DNA from 2 places in the Bacillus methanolicus genome. Region 2 is predicted to be linked to the other one. Evidence: riboswitches for the same ligand, from Rfam matches in the RefSeq annotation. Region 2 holds a riboswitch; the other holds the start of a gene.
What was found. A riboswitch is a leader RNA that binds a small molecule or an ion and turns the genes downstream of it on or off. The one in region 2 is predicted to bind lysine.
Positions count from the first base shown of each region.

Region 1: linked by a shared signal. The riboswitch ahead of C0966_RS10760 (aspartate kinase) and the one ahead of C0966_RS15425 (amino acid permease) in region 2 are both predicted to bind lysine.

Region 1 covers NZ_PNFF01000001.1:2,139,254-2,147,193, forward strand. Annotated here, with positions in the region: gene sdhA (succinate dehydrogenase flavoprotein subunit) at 1-901, opposite strand, end outside; gene C0966_RS10750 (succinate dehydrogenase cytochrome b558 subunit) at 958-1,566, opposite strand; gene C0966_RS10755 (YslB family protein) at 1,924-2,379, shown strand; gene C0966_RS10760 (aspartate kinase) at 2,450-3,679, opposite strand; lysine riboswitch at 3,838-4,017, opposite strand; gene uvrC (excinuclease ABC subunit UvrC) at 4,087-5,859, opposite strand; gene C0966_RS10770 (hypothetical protein) at 5,852-6,745, opposite strand; gene C0966_RS10775 (FTR1 family iron permease) at 7,579-7,940, opposite strand, start outside.
Region 2 covers NZ_PNFF01000002.1:750,504-758,443, forward strand. Annotated here, with positions in the region: gene C0966_RS15400 (CBO0543 family protein) at 1-104, shown strand, start outside; partial or broken gene C0966_RS15410 (ABC transporter permease/substrate-binding protein) at 380-1,430, opposite strand; gene C0966_RS15415 (hypothetical protein) at 1,488-1,862, opposite strand; gene C0966_RS15420 (S8 family peptidase) at 1,998-3,377, opposite strand; gene C0966_RS15425 (amino acid permease) at 3,528-4,952, opposite strand; lysine riboswitch at 5,096-5,274, opposite strand; gene C0966_RS15430 (SOS response-associated peptidase) at 5,610-6,272, shown strand; gene mgtE (magnesium transporter) at 6,396-7,754, opposite strand.

The DNA of each region.
Region 1 (7,940 bases), on a different contig from region 2:
GTTTTAAATCAACGCATACATGAAAGATTTCCCGTGTAGCAATATCACGCGGAACAAGATTTCCGTATGCCGGATATTTTTCTTCGAGGAAGTACCATGGCTTTCCGTCCTTATAAGTCCAAACACGCCCGCCTTCACCGCGTGCAGATTCACTCATCAGGCGAAGTTTGTCATCCCCGGGAATCGCTGTCGGGTGGATTTGAATAAATTCACCATTCGCATAGTAAGCTCCCTGCTGATATACGATCGAAGCAGCTGAACCGGTATTAATTACAGAGTTTGTTGATTTTCCGAAAATAATCCCCGGACCGCCAGTCGCTAAGATCACCGCATCAGCCGGAAATGATTTGATTTCCATGGAAGTTAAGTTTTGAGCAACAATTCCTCGGCAGATTCCTTCGTCATCCAAAACTGCTCCAAGAAATTCCCATCCTTCATATTTCGTAACGAGGCCTGCCACCTCATGTCGGCGCACCTGCTCGTCCAATGCATAAAGCAGCTGCTGTCCGGTTGTTGCTCCCGCATATGCTGTGCGGTGGTGCAATGTTCCACCAAAGCGTCGGAAATCCAACAAGCCTTCCGGAGTACGGTTAAACATAACACCCATCCGGTCCATTAAATGGATAATCCCTGGCGCAGCTTCACACATCGCTTTTACAGGGGGCTGGTTAGCAAGGAAATCTCCTCCATAAACCGTATCGTCAAAGTGTTTCCATGGAGAGTCGCCTTCCCCTTTTGTATTAACAGCTCCATTTATTCCGCCTTGGGCACAAACAGAGTGAGAACGTTTAACCGGTACTAGAGAAAACAACTCCACCGGAGTTCCTGCTTCCGCAACTTTGATCGTTGCCATTAAGCCAGCCAGACCGCCGCCGACTACAATAATCTTCCCTTTACTCATTGAGGTTCACTCCTATTCGTAGTCCGTCCATTTTTCATTCTATTATCTTGATTTTTTTAAATAAATGCTGTTAGGGCACGAATTCCAACAATTGAAAGAGCTACAAAGATTCCTAACGTTACGTAAGTAGAGATTTGTTGGGAACGAGGCGATACTGTTACTCCCCAGCTGACCAGGAATGACCATAATCCATTCGCGAAATGGAAAATGGCAGAAATAACACCAATAACATAAAACCAGAACATGAACGGAGTTGATAAAATGTTCTCCATCATCTGGAAGTTAACTTCTGCTCCTAGAGCTGCAGCAACGCGTGTTTCCCAAACGTGCCATGTAACGAAAATAAGTGTAATGACCCCGGAAACGCGCTGAAGCAAAAACATCCAGTTCCGAAAAAATCCAAATCTGCTTACATTATTTTTCGCAGTAAATGCGATATAAAGTCCGTAGATTGCATGAAACAAGAGCGGCAAATAAATCACAAATATTTCGAGGAAAAGACGGAATGGCAGACTCTCCATAAAATGAGCAGCTCTGTTAAAAGATTCTTCTCCTCCAGTAGCAAAATGGTTTACTACAAGATGTTGCGTAAGGAACAGCCCTACCGGAATTACCCCGAGCAATGAATGCAGCCTGCGGTTAAAAAATTCTCGATTTCCTGCCACGAACTTATCCTCCTTGGTTTTTGACTGATGTTCAGGTTCTCTCTCCGCTCACCACTATCGGAACGCAACCTTATCATCATTGTATAAATATTTTTTACATTTATGTGACATGTTCATTTTACTCTCATCGACAAAGAGCGTCAAGAAAACGGATACAAAAATCCATAAAATTTTTTTGAAATATGTTGATATTGAGAATAATATAAACAAAAGCTTTTATTCCAAATTAAAATCTGATAATTCTATTATATTAAAATAACAAAAAATTCTTTTTGACTTCCTCTCTTTTTCAATAAATATATGCTAATTTTGCGGGTAAATTGTATATAATATATTCATAGAAAGAGGGGAAGAGCATTGAGTGAATTATTAGCGACAATAAAAGAAGAGGACGCAGATTCTCCTGTTGTTTCTGCTTTCGGCTATGAATTAATACGTGACATTCTTCTGCCTGAGCTGCTTGGAAAAGATGCATCCGATATTTTGTATTGGGCCGGAAAACGATTAGCAAGGCAATTTCCGTTAGAAAATTTCGATGAAATGCGTGTTTTTTTTCAGAAAGCAAGCTGGGGAACCTTGATTATTACAAATGAATCCAATAACGAACTTGAAGTAGAATTAACAGGCGGCATAATTTCTCAAAGACTGCAGTCAAAAAAAGATATTTCTTTTCAGCTTGAAGCCGGTTTTATCGCCCAGCAAATCGAACAGCAAAAACAAGTGATTGCTGAAGCGTTCGAACACCCGCATAAAAAGGGATCAAAGGTGCAATTTACGGTTAAGTGGGATAAGAAAGACATCGTAAAGCCATGATTTTATTAATAAAGGGTCTGACCCTTTGTTTGAGTGTCAGCCCTTTTGTATTTCTTTTTGAAGATCTGCGTTACGATTTAACAGCCGATCCCGACAATTCAAATGCTTGATGAATTGCTTCTGCTGCCTTGACCATCTGGCTTTCTTCAATCACTGTCGATACTTTAATTTCTGATGTACTCACCATTTTTACTTGTATTCCATTTGAAGCAAGCACTTCAAACATTTTAGCAGCGACTCCGGGGTTAGAGATCATTCCTGAACCGACAATTGAAACTTTTGCTAATCCCGTTTCTGATTCAATCCCTTTGTAGTTAAGCAATTTCTTATTGTTTTCGAGGACGGCCATTGTTTCTTCTAAATCGCCACTCTTAATCGAAAAAGATAAATTTGTTGTTTCAGCTTCAGTTACACTTTGGATAATGATATCAACATTAATGTGATGTTGAGCAAGTGTTGTAAAAATAGTGGATAAACTCGTTAACGAGTTTGGCAATCCTAAAACTGTTACTCGTGTGATTTCGTCTTCAAATGCTACTCCCCGGACAACAAGATTTTGTTCCATTGTTACTTCCTCCTCAATGATCGTTCCTGCTTCTCGTTCCATACTGGAGCGCACCTCCAAAGGAACCCCGTAATTTTTGGCAAATTCTACTGCTCTCGGATGAAGGACGCCTGCCCCAAGATTCGCAAGTTCAAGCATTTCATCATAAGAAACAGAAGAAAGTTTCCGAGCAGACTTTACATAGCGCGGATCGGTTGTAAAAACCCCTGTAACATCGGTGTAAATGTCACATTTATCGGCTTTCAGAGCTGCAGCGAGTGCTACGGCTGTCGTATCGGATCCACCTCTGCCAAGAGTCGTAATTTCTCCTTGCTCATCAATACCTTGGAAGCCGGCTACGACGACGATTTTTCCTTCATTTAGCTGTTTTTGAATTTTTTCGGTTTCGATATTGGTTATTCTTGCATTCCCGAAAACAGGCTCAGTTTTGATGCCTGCCTGCCATCCAGTGAAGGAAATGGCTTCATAGCCTTTTTCTTTCAATGCCATAGCCAAAAGCGAAATCGTCACCTGCTCTCCGGTTGTAAGAAGCATATCCATTTCGCGCTTTGCTGGATGTGCAGAAATTTGTTTTGCTAAATTGACAAGCTCATCTGTTGTTTTCCCCATTGCCGAAACAACCACAACAACGTCATTTCCGTTCATTTTTTCTTCAATTACCCGATTGGCAACGTTTAAGATGCGCCGAGCGGAGCCAACAGATGTTCCTCCAAACTTTTGGACAATTAATCCCAATTTTTTCCCCTTCTTTCTATAAAGTTCATTAAAGGAGTGCCGCCATTCTATAAATAATTAGTTTTCACTATGAAGCTGTTTTTAAATTAATAAAATAAAAACAGCAATGAGATAGCTACCTCATTGCTGTGAAAAACGTAAGAAAAAATACGCAGACACAGTGAGATAGCTCTCCAAGGCGGCAACGCCCTGACAATCCGGCATCTCTTAAATGCAGGACCAGCAAAGAAAAAAATGAGTTTTTCTTCACTTCGGCGAACATTCCCTTTCAAAGCTTTTCATTGAAGCCCATTCTTCTCTAAGCTTTTACTGATGAAGTTCGCACCTCTATCTTCACTTTAATGCTCTAAAGTGATTAAACTATAAAATTTTTTTCAGTATAACATACGCCCCAATTTATGACAATGTCATTCCTGCAATTTTTTCATCAATTCTTTTGCGACATTTGACGGAATTCCGGCGGAAGTAAAGTCCTCCATTGTTGCTTCTTTCATTTTTTTTACGGAACCAAAATGTTTGAGAAGCAGCTTCTTCCGTTTCTCACCAATACCCGGAATGTCGTCCAATAACGATTGAAAAGCACTTTTTCCCCGCAATTGGCGGTGAAATGTAATCGCAAACCGGTGAACTTCGTCTTGGATCCGCTGCAGCAAATAAAATTCCTGGCTGTTCCGTTTTAGTGGAACAACAGCAAGTGGATCTCCAAATAATAGTTGCGATGTTTGATGTTTTTCATCTTTTGCTAGTCCGGCAATTGGCATTTCTAAGCCAAGTTCATTCTCAAGCACGTCCCTGACAGCTTCAACATGGCCTTTCCCGCCATCGATAATAATCAAATCCGGCAAAGGAAGATTTTCTTTCAATACTCTTGTATATCTTCTTCGGACAACTTCCCTCATTGACTCATAATCATCAGGTCCTTGTACAGATTTAATTTTATACTTTCGATATTCTTTTTTCTCAGGTTTGCCGTCAATAAAGACAACCATAGCAGAAACAGGACTTGTTCCCTGAATGTTCGAATTATCGAAAGCTTCAATCCGGCGAGGTGTATAAATTCCAAGCTGACTGCCTAAATTTTCAACTGCTTTTATTGTTCTCTCTTCATCCCGTTCAATGAGCGAGAACTTTTCCTGCAAGGCAATCTTCGCATTTTTCTCAGCCAATCTTACAAGCTCTTTCTTTTGGCCCCGCTTCGGCCTTATGACTTTTACTTCCAGTAGCTTTTCCGCCATGTCCGCATCTACTGTGTCTGGAGCTAGTATTTCTTTTGGTTTAAAATGATTTGGTTTCGTATAAAATTGCCCCATAAATGTAAGAATTTCTTCCTCAGGTTCTTTGTAGAGCGGGAACAACGAAACATCCCGTTCGATCAATTTTCCCTGCCTAATAAAAAATACTTGAACGCACATCCAGCCTTTTTCTACGGCATATCCAAATACGTCCCGGTCGGTGAAATCGGTCATCGTCATTTTTTGTTTTTCCATTGTCGTTTCAATATGCGCAATTTTGTCGCGGTATTCTTTCGCCCGCTCAAAATCAAGCTCTTCGGCCGCTGCAGTCATTTTTTCAGCCAATTCCTGTTTGATCTCTTTATAGCCGCCATTTAAGAATCGGGTAATTTCATCGGTAATTGTTTTGTATTCTTCTTCATCAACTTCTTTTACACAAGGGGCAAGACATTGTCCCATATGATAATACAAACAAACCCTGTCAGGAAGGGTAGAGCACTTTCGCAGCGGATAAATCCGGTCAAGCAGTTTTTTTGTTTCATTCGCGGCTTGAACGTTAGGATAAGGTCCAAAGTACTTTCCTTTATCTTTCGTTACTTTTCTTGTCGTGATAAGCCTTGGATGCCGCTCGCCGGTTAATTTGATAAACGGGTAGCTTTTATCATCCTTCAGCATGACATTATACTTTGGATCGTGTTTTTTAATTAGATTCATCTCAAGGATTAGAGCTTCAATATCTGAAGATGTAACGATGTATTCAAAGTCTTCAATTTCATTTACAAGCCGAAGTGTTTTGCCGTCATGGGAACCGGTAAAATAGGAGCGGACCCGATTTTTCAGCACTTTTGCCTTGCCGACGTAAATAATCGTTCCTTGCCGGTCTTTCATTAAATAACAGCCGGGCTGATCCGGCAAAAGTGCAAGTTTATTCTTTATTGTTTCATTCATCATGTTCACCCCCTGATGTATGTTTCCATTTATATAACGTAATCTCGTTATAAACCGGATCAAATAATTCATTTGATTGAAAATGTTGTACTTTCACAATATTGTTTTCAACATCGACACCTTGCTGTTTAAAACCTTGGACAACCTTATCTGTAAGTAATATTTCTTTATCGGAATAATATCCGGCATCATGCACAAATATATTGTAAGTTTGAACACGTTTATGAGAAAAGGGAACATTTAAATAGTCAAATACCCTTGTTTCCTCCCAAGTATAAACGATAAATGGATTTTTATAATGATTCAAAAACTCTGCCGTCTTGTATATTGCAGGCTTGTGAGTTGCCTGTTCTTTTATAAGTGATGCTGCATTGAAGCATTGCAAGCATAAAATAAAAATACAAAGGAGTACAACTGGCATATGGTTTCTCTTTGCCAGTACAACGATAAATATATAAAAAAGAATTAACATTGCTAACGGGAGAATATGTCTCGGTTTATCAATGTTTTGAGCAAAGAGAGCCCATAAAAAATAACAAAAGCCCAATATAAAAAGAAGCTTGAACTGAATATTTTGCTTAACATTGTTCCATTTAAAGCTAAACAAAAAAAGAATCGCAAGTAAGAAATAGAAAACCAACAGTATTATAGAACGTGAAAGGATTCCTGTCCAAAAAATGTTCTCGAAAATGAAAATTCTCAAGCGTTCAACAAAATTTAGATCAACCGCCGTAACAGCCCCTCCCCAGCTTTGAAAATGCCCGCTTGTAAAGGCAAGGGCCAGCTTTATAAATGGTTTTATGCCGCCCTCCGAAATAGCTATAGCTAAAACCCAAACAAACTGAAATAAAAAGGCAATGATGGTATTAACAAAAATTTGTTTCATTGAAATATGTTTTTCTTTCCATTTTCTATAAAAAAAATAAAATAGTCCTATTGAAAATGGAAAATAGGATAACCGAATGCCAAGAAGAATACTCAACAGAAACATCGGCAGGACGCCGGCAAGCGGATGCCTGCTTTTCAAGGCAGTTTGCAGACTAAAAACATACCACCATAATGCTGAAAGTGCCGCTCCTTCTGACATTGGCTGATTAACCATTGTGAGACAATAGCTTCCCGTATATAAAATGGCTGTCATAATCAAGCTATATTCTCTCGTAAGATATTGTCTGCCCAAAAAATAAATAGGTATAAGGGCACTGCTGAAAAAAAGGATATTAAAAATAGTCAAGGCTTTTGCAGGATTTTCGATCCAAAGATGAACAAATTTCCCACCAAGAATAAAATATGGATATCCCGGAAAGTGGGGCTGCATCGCCATGATATCGTACCTGTCCAATCCGAGAGCAAAATCAACCTGATCCCAAGTAGAAGCAAATGAATTTATATATATCAATTGAAACCCGAGCATGAAAATAATAGCGAGTAAACTAATGATTTGAATAAATATTGTAAATAAATCTGTTTTACTCGCAAATTTATTGTTTCTTTTCATACATTCTTCACCGTCTTATCACGTTAAATATGTCGATGTCATAAAAATGATAACAAGTAAAAATCAAGATTTTCTATAGTGGGGCACTTTCACAAAAAGAAAACAACCTTGCCAAAATTTGAATATGACAAGGTTGCTTTGAGTGAAGATTCGGAGAAGAATATCGACCTTTACAAAATTCCTCTTAAGAATCAGCCTCTACAACATTTTGAAAATATTTGTTACTTTGCCTGCGGTTTTAATAATTTCACATTACTTACCGTTTCTTTGTTTTCTTTTTTCTCATGGGCATCCTTTTGCCGATACCAAGTTAAAAGGTAAATGCCGGCTAAGTATCCAACATATGCGATTATTTCTTCGATGGACGGCATAGAGGAATAGCCAAATAATGCTTTTAAGAAAATACCGATATCCCCTGAAAGCACTGGAGCAACTCCATGATCGCGAAGGTAATGCTGATAATCAATAGGATGTTCAGGAAGAAACCACGTAATATCGTAAACATGCGGAAGAACGCTTCCAATCATATTCAAATCCTGCATCATGGAAATGGCCTGAACAATCAAACCGGCAGCAATTAATA
Region 2 (7,940 bases):
ATAAATGGACTGGGATGTACTCGTTTATTACCGTTTTTCTTCTATCATTGTTTGTCCGTATCATTATGCAATTGATTAACAAAATAGAAAAATCAAAGGTATAGTGGCTATAAAACATTCTTAGGCTAATCTTCGGTTCTTGGCGGCTGTAATGACATTTTTGACGGCACCTGATTTCTCATCTATTTCTTCAATGGTTCAAACTTAATTATGAAATTCGGATTTGTATAATACTGTTTATAACCTTATTTGAAGTGAATTTTCATGGTGAAGGAATACTTTGAAATAATAATCGAGCAGGAAATGACTCCTGCTCGTAAAATCTGTTCAAATAGTCATTATGCCGGATGCCCAAATCATAAGGAGTTTACAGAAGACCGGTTCTTTCTAAATATTCTCTGGCAACTTCTTCAGCACTTACACCTTCAACATTTACTTTATAATTCATCTCACGCATTTCGTCGTCAGTGATTCTAGCTTGCTCATAAACTTCCATTCTGTCTGTGCTTACAGCTGTTTCCTTTAAAAATTCTGATATGGCTGTTCCGGTAAACTCAGGATAAATATCGATTCTGCCTGATTTCAATGCATTGAATACAAAAGATGTCTTTCCAAAACCCGGTTTCAGTTCAACATTCAAATCAGTATGTTCTTCAATGAGCAGCTTATACATATTAATTAAAATTTCAGGCTCTGAACCAAGCTTCCCTGCGATCACGATATCTTTCTTTTCTTCTCCCGATAATAACGGAAGAATCATGAAGAAGATGCCTGCGGTTGTCAATACTCCCATCGTTGTGATAGTCTTTTTGAAAGAAATTCGTTCGAACTTTCACAGCAAAACATCAAAGAGAATGGCTAACAGAGCAGCGGGAATAGCCCCAAGCACGATAAGGGATGTGTTATTTCGATCAATGCCCAGCAAAATGATGTCTCCCAAACCGCCTGCCCCGATAAGGGCAGCAATGGTAGCTGTACCAATGATTAATACCATGGCAGTCCGGATTCCGGCCATTAGAACAGGCATAGCCAGCGGAAGTTCGACCTTTAGCAACCTTTTTCTGCCGTTCATTCGCATTGCCTTAGCAGCTTCTATTAATGAGGGATCTACTTCTTTGATGCCTGTATACGTATTTCTTAAAATAGGAAGCAATGCATAAACAACAAGGGCAATTATGGCAGGCACTTTTCCGATTCCAAATAAAGGAATTAAAAGTCCCAGCAGGGCAAGGGAAGGGATTGTTTGCAGCACGGCTGTAATACCAATCATCCCTTCGGCTAGTTTTTTATTTCTTGTTAGGAAAATGCCGAGCGGAATGGCTATAATGACTGCGAAAAAGAGAGCAATAAAAGGAAATTTGAATATGTTCAAATAAAGCGCTTATAAGCTGCGACTGTCTTTTTTTTAGAATTTCAGCAAAATTATTCATTTCCTCCCTCTCTTTCTCCGATTCTTTCGGCAAAATGCTGAATTATCATTTTTCTGTTTATTGTTCCGATGATCTCGCCATTTTTTCTACTGGCACTTCATCATGTTGAACCAGCAATTCAAGTAATTCTTTTAAAGGTAGGGAGGAAGGAATCGTTATGCTGTAATTGCCGGAAAGCTCTTCTGAATAGATTTCGCGCACAATTTTTTCAACCGTAATATTTTCATTGTATCGATTTTCATGGATTCCAATAAATTCTTTTACAAAATCATTAGCTGGGTGATGAAGAATATCGTCCGGCGTTCCCACTTGTACAATTTCTCCGTCTTTCATAACACAAATCCGGTCTCCAAGCTTTAGGGCTTCCTGTATATCATGAGTGACAAACACAATTGTTTTCATAATGTTTTGTTTACGGGAATTTTTATTCAATTTAAATCAGGATGAATCCTCATTGTGGGAGAAGAAGGGGATGGAGAAGAATCAATAAAACTGGCTATGAGAGAGATTCATGTGGTATTTGTAAACACTGCTTAAAAAAACAGTTTAACAAAGGGGGCCAGCCCCTTATTGGCCAGCCCCTTCGTCTATTTTGCTATTAACAGCTTGAAGTGCTTTTTTTACATCAATTAATCCGCTGCCGAAATCAATATCCTTTCCCGGGGATCCCAAATCATAGGCAGTATTTTTGATGATGTCCATAACTTCCTTGTTTGTTAACTCAGGGTTTGCAGACAGGATCAGCCCTGCAAGCCCTGCGACATGGGGAGATGCCATCGAAGTACCGGACAAGGCCGCATACTGCTGGTTGAAGTATGTGCTAGGGATTTGCACTCCCGGAGCAGATACATCAATATAATCCCCATAATTCGAGAAAGGTGCACGTTGGCCGGTGTAGCTGACTGCTGATACGCCAAGGACTTCAGGATATGCAGCCGGAAAGCTGGGCTGGCTTGAGTTATCATTGCCCGCAGCTGAAATAATGACAGCATTTTTCTCATAAGCGTATTTGACCGCTTCTTTCATGAGTGAAGAGGGCTGATAATTTCCCAAGCTCAAGTTTATTACGTCGGCTCCATGGTCTGCTGCCCAGATGATCCCTTTTGCTATATCAAAGGTCGTACCGTATCCTTCAGCTCCCATTGCTTTTATAGGCATGATTTTGTTATACCAGGTGATGCCGGCGACTCCTTCCCGGTTATTTGTTTCTGAAGCGATAATACCTGCTACGTGGGTGCCATGGCCATTATCATCATCCGGATAATCATTGTTTTCCAGCACATTGTAACCTTTTGTCAGCCGCTTGCGCAAATCCGGATGATTCAAATCAACTCCCGTATCCACAACCGCAATGATGATCTTTTCGTCGCCTCTCGTAACATCCCAGCCGGCTTCAGTTTGAATAACAGGCAAATTCCATTGATATTGCTCACGATAGAGCAGATCATTTGGAAAATCAATTTTGTTTTGCAGGTAAAGATAATTCGGTTCAGCATATATGACATCCGGCTGGCTGTTAAAATACTGGATCAGCTCTGAAGTGCTAAGTTCATTTGATCGAAATACGATCGTCGAATCCAGATATTTAACGACATTTCCTTTAATGTCACTTGTCATTTTGGCAATTTCCAAATCACTGGGATGGTGCGTAAATTTAACAGTTACTTCTCTTTGATTATAATGGCTTTCATTTTTTTTATTATGTTTAATCAGAGAGATGGAAGGGTCATTTCTCAAGTGGCTTTTAATGGTTTCCCCCATTGCAATGCTGTTGATTTGAAGAACATTCTTGCCATGTTCAACATTTTGTATATTGGCAGAAGCATTAAATCGGTCAAGGTTTGATTGGCCATTGGTATCTTTCCGATTCTGGAGCAGAAAAATTGATCCAATCAATAAAAGAATAACAATTGAAACGGTAAGTAATGGTTTTGAAATTTTTGACATAATTCCACCCCTATTATTGTTATATGATTAGCTTGTTTTTGTATGGGGGAATTTACAAAGGGAATTGATGGGAAAATAAGTGTGGAGAAACAAAAAAGAGGCTGTCTCAAACCTAAGGGTCAAACCTTTATGAGACAGCCTCCATTTGTTTTATGCTGGAATTTTATTCTTATTTCTTAATGCTGAAGGTTGTTTTTTAAGCTGGTTATAAAACAAGATACCGCTTGCCAAGAGCAGCATTCCGAATGTAAAGGTTTTAATATCAGCTGTTCCGGCAACGATTACAAATGTTGAATAAATGGTCGAGAGAACAGCAATGACAGCGTCGACTATTCTGCTTCTTTTGTTCGTGTATGTTTTGCCTGTTACTACGAGCTTCAACTGGAAGATTGACGAAATAAAGTATGGCACAAGATATGAAAGTGTAGCGATGTAAATCACGAAATCAAACGCTGCTGAAATGGAATTCGAGATCGTTGAGAATATAAACAACTGGCCAATACTGTTTGTGACAATAAGTGAAAAGATCGGAAGCCCGTTTTTGTTTTCTTTTAAAAAGGCTGGGATAAATAATCCTTGTTTTGCTGCTTGGTATGGAATTTCGGCACTTAGCATTACCCAGCCGAGCGTAGATCCAAAAAGGCTGATTAAGCCGACTCCGGCTAAAAACTTGCCTCCAATTGGTCCGAGAACGGTTTGAATGGCGTCAATTAACGGTTTTTCAGACTTGATCAGCGCTTCCTGGCTTAACATTCCCATAACAAGTGTGCTTATGCCGATATAAAGGGCAAGGGCGATAAACAATCCAAGAATTGTCGCCCGTTTTACATCAATTTGCTTTTTAGCTCTTGATGCAAATACAACAGCTGATTCTACTCCTACAAATGCCCATAATGTTGAAAGGGCAGCATTGTTAATTTGTCCAAATAGCCCGATTGTTTCACCGTTTTCACCCATTCTCGGTGCAACAAACGGAACGATGTTTGCTTTTTGGAATGCGAAAAGACCAACCAATATGAATACAAAGAATCCGAGCACTTTGGCGGATGTCGCAGCGAAATTCAGCTTTCCGGCATTTTCTAACCCTCTTAAAATAATAAAGTGCGTTCCCCACAAAAGAAGCGTACAAATTAAAAACGTTAATGCGTTGCCTACTTTTAAAGTAAAGGAACCAATTGTGAACAGCTCTGCCTCATTTGTCAGGACAGGGAAAAAGGTTGACAAGTAACCGGCGAAAGTCGTAATAATCGCAATGTTGCCGGCTAAATTCCCAATCCAGTATCCCCATGAAGCCATAAAGCCGGAAAGAATAGATGTTTTAGAGCCTGGTTTAAACAATTCTTTTGCGTAAATTTGCGGTCCGCCTGTAAGGTTTGGCTTTCTTAAGGCCAAATTTCCAAATACTAAAGAAGTCATGAGAACTCCAAAACCTGTCAGTATCCAGGCGCCAATAACCCCTGCCGGACTAGCTGCTTCTGATAACGTCCGAGGCAGCATAAATATACCTGAACCTACCATATTGCCCACTACAAGAGCGGTAAGGATCCATAAACCTAATTGATTATTTTTCCCCATATTTCTTCTCCTCTCATGTTGTCAATGTCCTCTTTGCTCAAAATAGGGGAACTATCTGCATTCGCGAATTGTCAGATCGGCAAGAAAACAAAAAAACACACCGGATGTCGGTGTTCCGGTGTGCCGTATACAACCGCATCAGACAAATGGATAGTTCATCATAGCAGCCGCTATGACAGTTCTGCACCTGTTCGGATACAGCCCCAGCTTCCATAACCAGAGAAATTATGGCGCTTCGGCGGTGGTTCCTTTCAATTGCTTCATTGAGTTTCTCTGACTCTCCGGCAATTTACTAATAAACACCGCGACCTCTACCTCATCTTGAGCTGATGAGGAACGATCTATGAAGTTACCACGAAATAGAATAAAGGCTTAGCCCAAGAAAGTCAATGAAAAAAGTATCCATAAAAACCAGGCGCTGCTTAATACGTTTACTTAAGGTTTTTTATAGTAATATTAAAATAATCGCGGTAATATTGAAAAAATCGCAAAAATAATCAAATTAACGCAATTATATTTGAAAAATCGCAATTATCTATAAAAAATCGCAAATATATGCAAAGAATAGCTGTAATATCAAAAAAATAAATGAAGAAGAAAAATGATTTGACTGAAATTGTGGTATAAAAGAGATAAACAGAGAAGAGGGTGATTGGTATGTGCGGACGATTTTCTTTGGCGGAGGATATTCATCGGTTGCAGATGCAATTTCAGTTTGAATACGAAGGCGAATTTTACCCAAGATATAATATTGCGCCGAGCCAGAATATTTTAACCGTAATACAAGGAAATAAAGGAAGGGTAGGGAAGCAACTGCGATGGGGTCTGATTCCGTTCTGGGCGAAAGATGAAAAGATTGGCTATAAACTGATCAATGCAAGAGCAGAAACGGTGGATGAAAAAGCTAGCTTTAAACATTCTCTAAAAAAACGAAGATGTTTAATCTTAGCCGACGGCTTTTATGAATGGAAAAAAGACGGAAAAACGAAGCAGCCATACAGATTTGTCCTAAAAAATAGGGAACCGTTTGCATTTGCGGGATTATGGGACCGCTGGGAAAAAGGAAATGAAATCATCTATTCATGCACGATTATCACAACTCGGCCCAACGAGTTAACAGAAAAAGTTCACGACCGTATGCCAGTTATTTTAACGAGGGAAAATCAAGACGCCTGGCTGGATCGAACGATTGAAGATACGGAATACTTGAAATCCCTTCTTGTCCCATACGATGCCGGAGAGATGGAAACATATGAAGTTTCAACATTAATTAACTCTCCTAAAAATGAAACAAAGGAAGTCATTGTCCCTCTTAATTAAAAAAGGGGCCTGCTCATAAGCAAAGGATCTGCCCCCTCCAAAACAATATACAGAGATGTGAAAAAACTGCCTCCTGCAATATGAGCTTCGGTGGCACACGATTGCAAGAGGCAGCTTGCGTTTTCACATCAAATGATTGATAAACATAGAGGCAAGTCCAAAATACGTAATAAGCGAGAAGATATCGTTCAATGTCGTAATCAGCGGGCCTGAAGCGACAGCAGGGTCAACTTTGCATCGATACAAGATCAATGGGATAATCGTTCCGGCCAACGTTCCGATAATAAGAGTAAGAAACAGCGAGCAGCCGACAACAAGTCCCAAAATCGCATTGCCTTGCCAGACAAAAGCGATCAGCGAAATTAATAGGCCGCATATCATGCCAATGATAAATCCTACTCCGAGTTCACGCATAATTAAACGGAAGATGATTTTTTTATTAATGTCGTGCGAGATCAAACCTCTTACGACAACAGCAAGCGACTGTGTTCCGGTATTTCCGGTCATTCCGGCAATCATGGGCATAAAAAAAGCAAGGGCTACTACTTTTTGAAGCGTTTCTTCAAAGCCGCTAATGATTTTGCCTGAAACAAGCCCAATAAACAAAAGCAATATTAGCCATGGGAGGCGGCGAAAAGCTGCAGTAAATGATTTCGTCTCAAAATCAATTGATTTCCCTGTTGCGGACAGCTTTTCTATATCCTCATTCGCTTCTTTAATAAAAACGTCAATAATATCATCGACAGTAACAATTCCGATTAATATGTTTTCTTCGTTTACAACAGGCAGGGCCAAAAAATCATACCGCTCGATGAGCCTTGCAACTTCTTCCTGGTCAGTCGTAACATTAACTGAAATGACGCGCTCGTACATAATGTTGAGGATAATTTCATCAGGTTCAGCGAGAAGCAAGTCCCGGTAAGATACGACACCGACAAGTTTCCGTTCCTGGTCGACTACGTACAAGTAGTTAATGGTTTCCGCAAATTCGGCAAATTCTTTAAGTTTTTCTACGGCTTCTCTTACTGTATAATTATTCCTGATCCAAACAAACCGGTTTGTCATTAAGCGTCCAGCTGTTTCAGGAGGGTATTTCATAATGTCCTGGACAATCTTTGATTCTTCCTGTTTCATTCCGGCCAGCAAGCCTGAAATTTTTTCTGGCGACAGGTCATCTAAAAGAGAAGCAAGATCATCATTGTCCATTAAATCGAGAACCTTTCCGGTTTTCTCGATTCCAAGTTTATTTAAAACCTCGATTTGTTTTTCTCTGTTTAATTCTTCTATTAAATCAGCAAGCTGGTCGATGTTTAAATAAAGAAGAAAACGTGTTCTATGCTTCTCCGGCAGATTTTCATATAACTGAGCAATATCGTATGGCTGGAGTTCGTCCATTATAGCTTCGAATACTTTCTTCTTGTTTTCTTTCAATGATTTGATGATTTGAAGAGTAATTTGATCCTCTGTCATGTTTTTAATCATGCTTTTCACGCTCCTTCCGCCGGTTTTTCTGCTTCCTAGTTATTATAAGGAATTTATCTTTTAATGGAAACGATAGTATAAGAATAATATAAAGTAAATAATGGATTGCTTTATCTACAGTTTATGAGCTCGAAAAGGAATGGCTCATATCCGTACACGCTTTTTGAAAATAATTGGCATTGAATA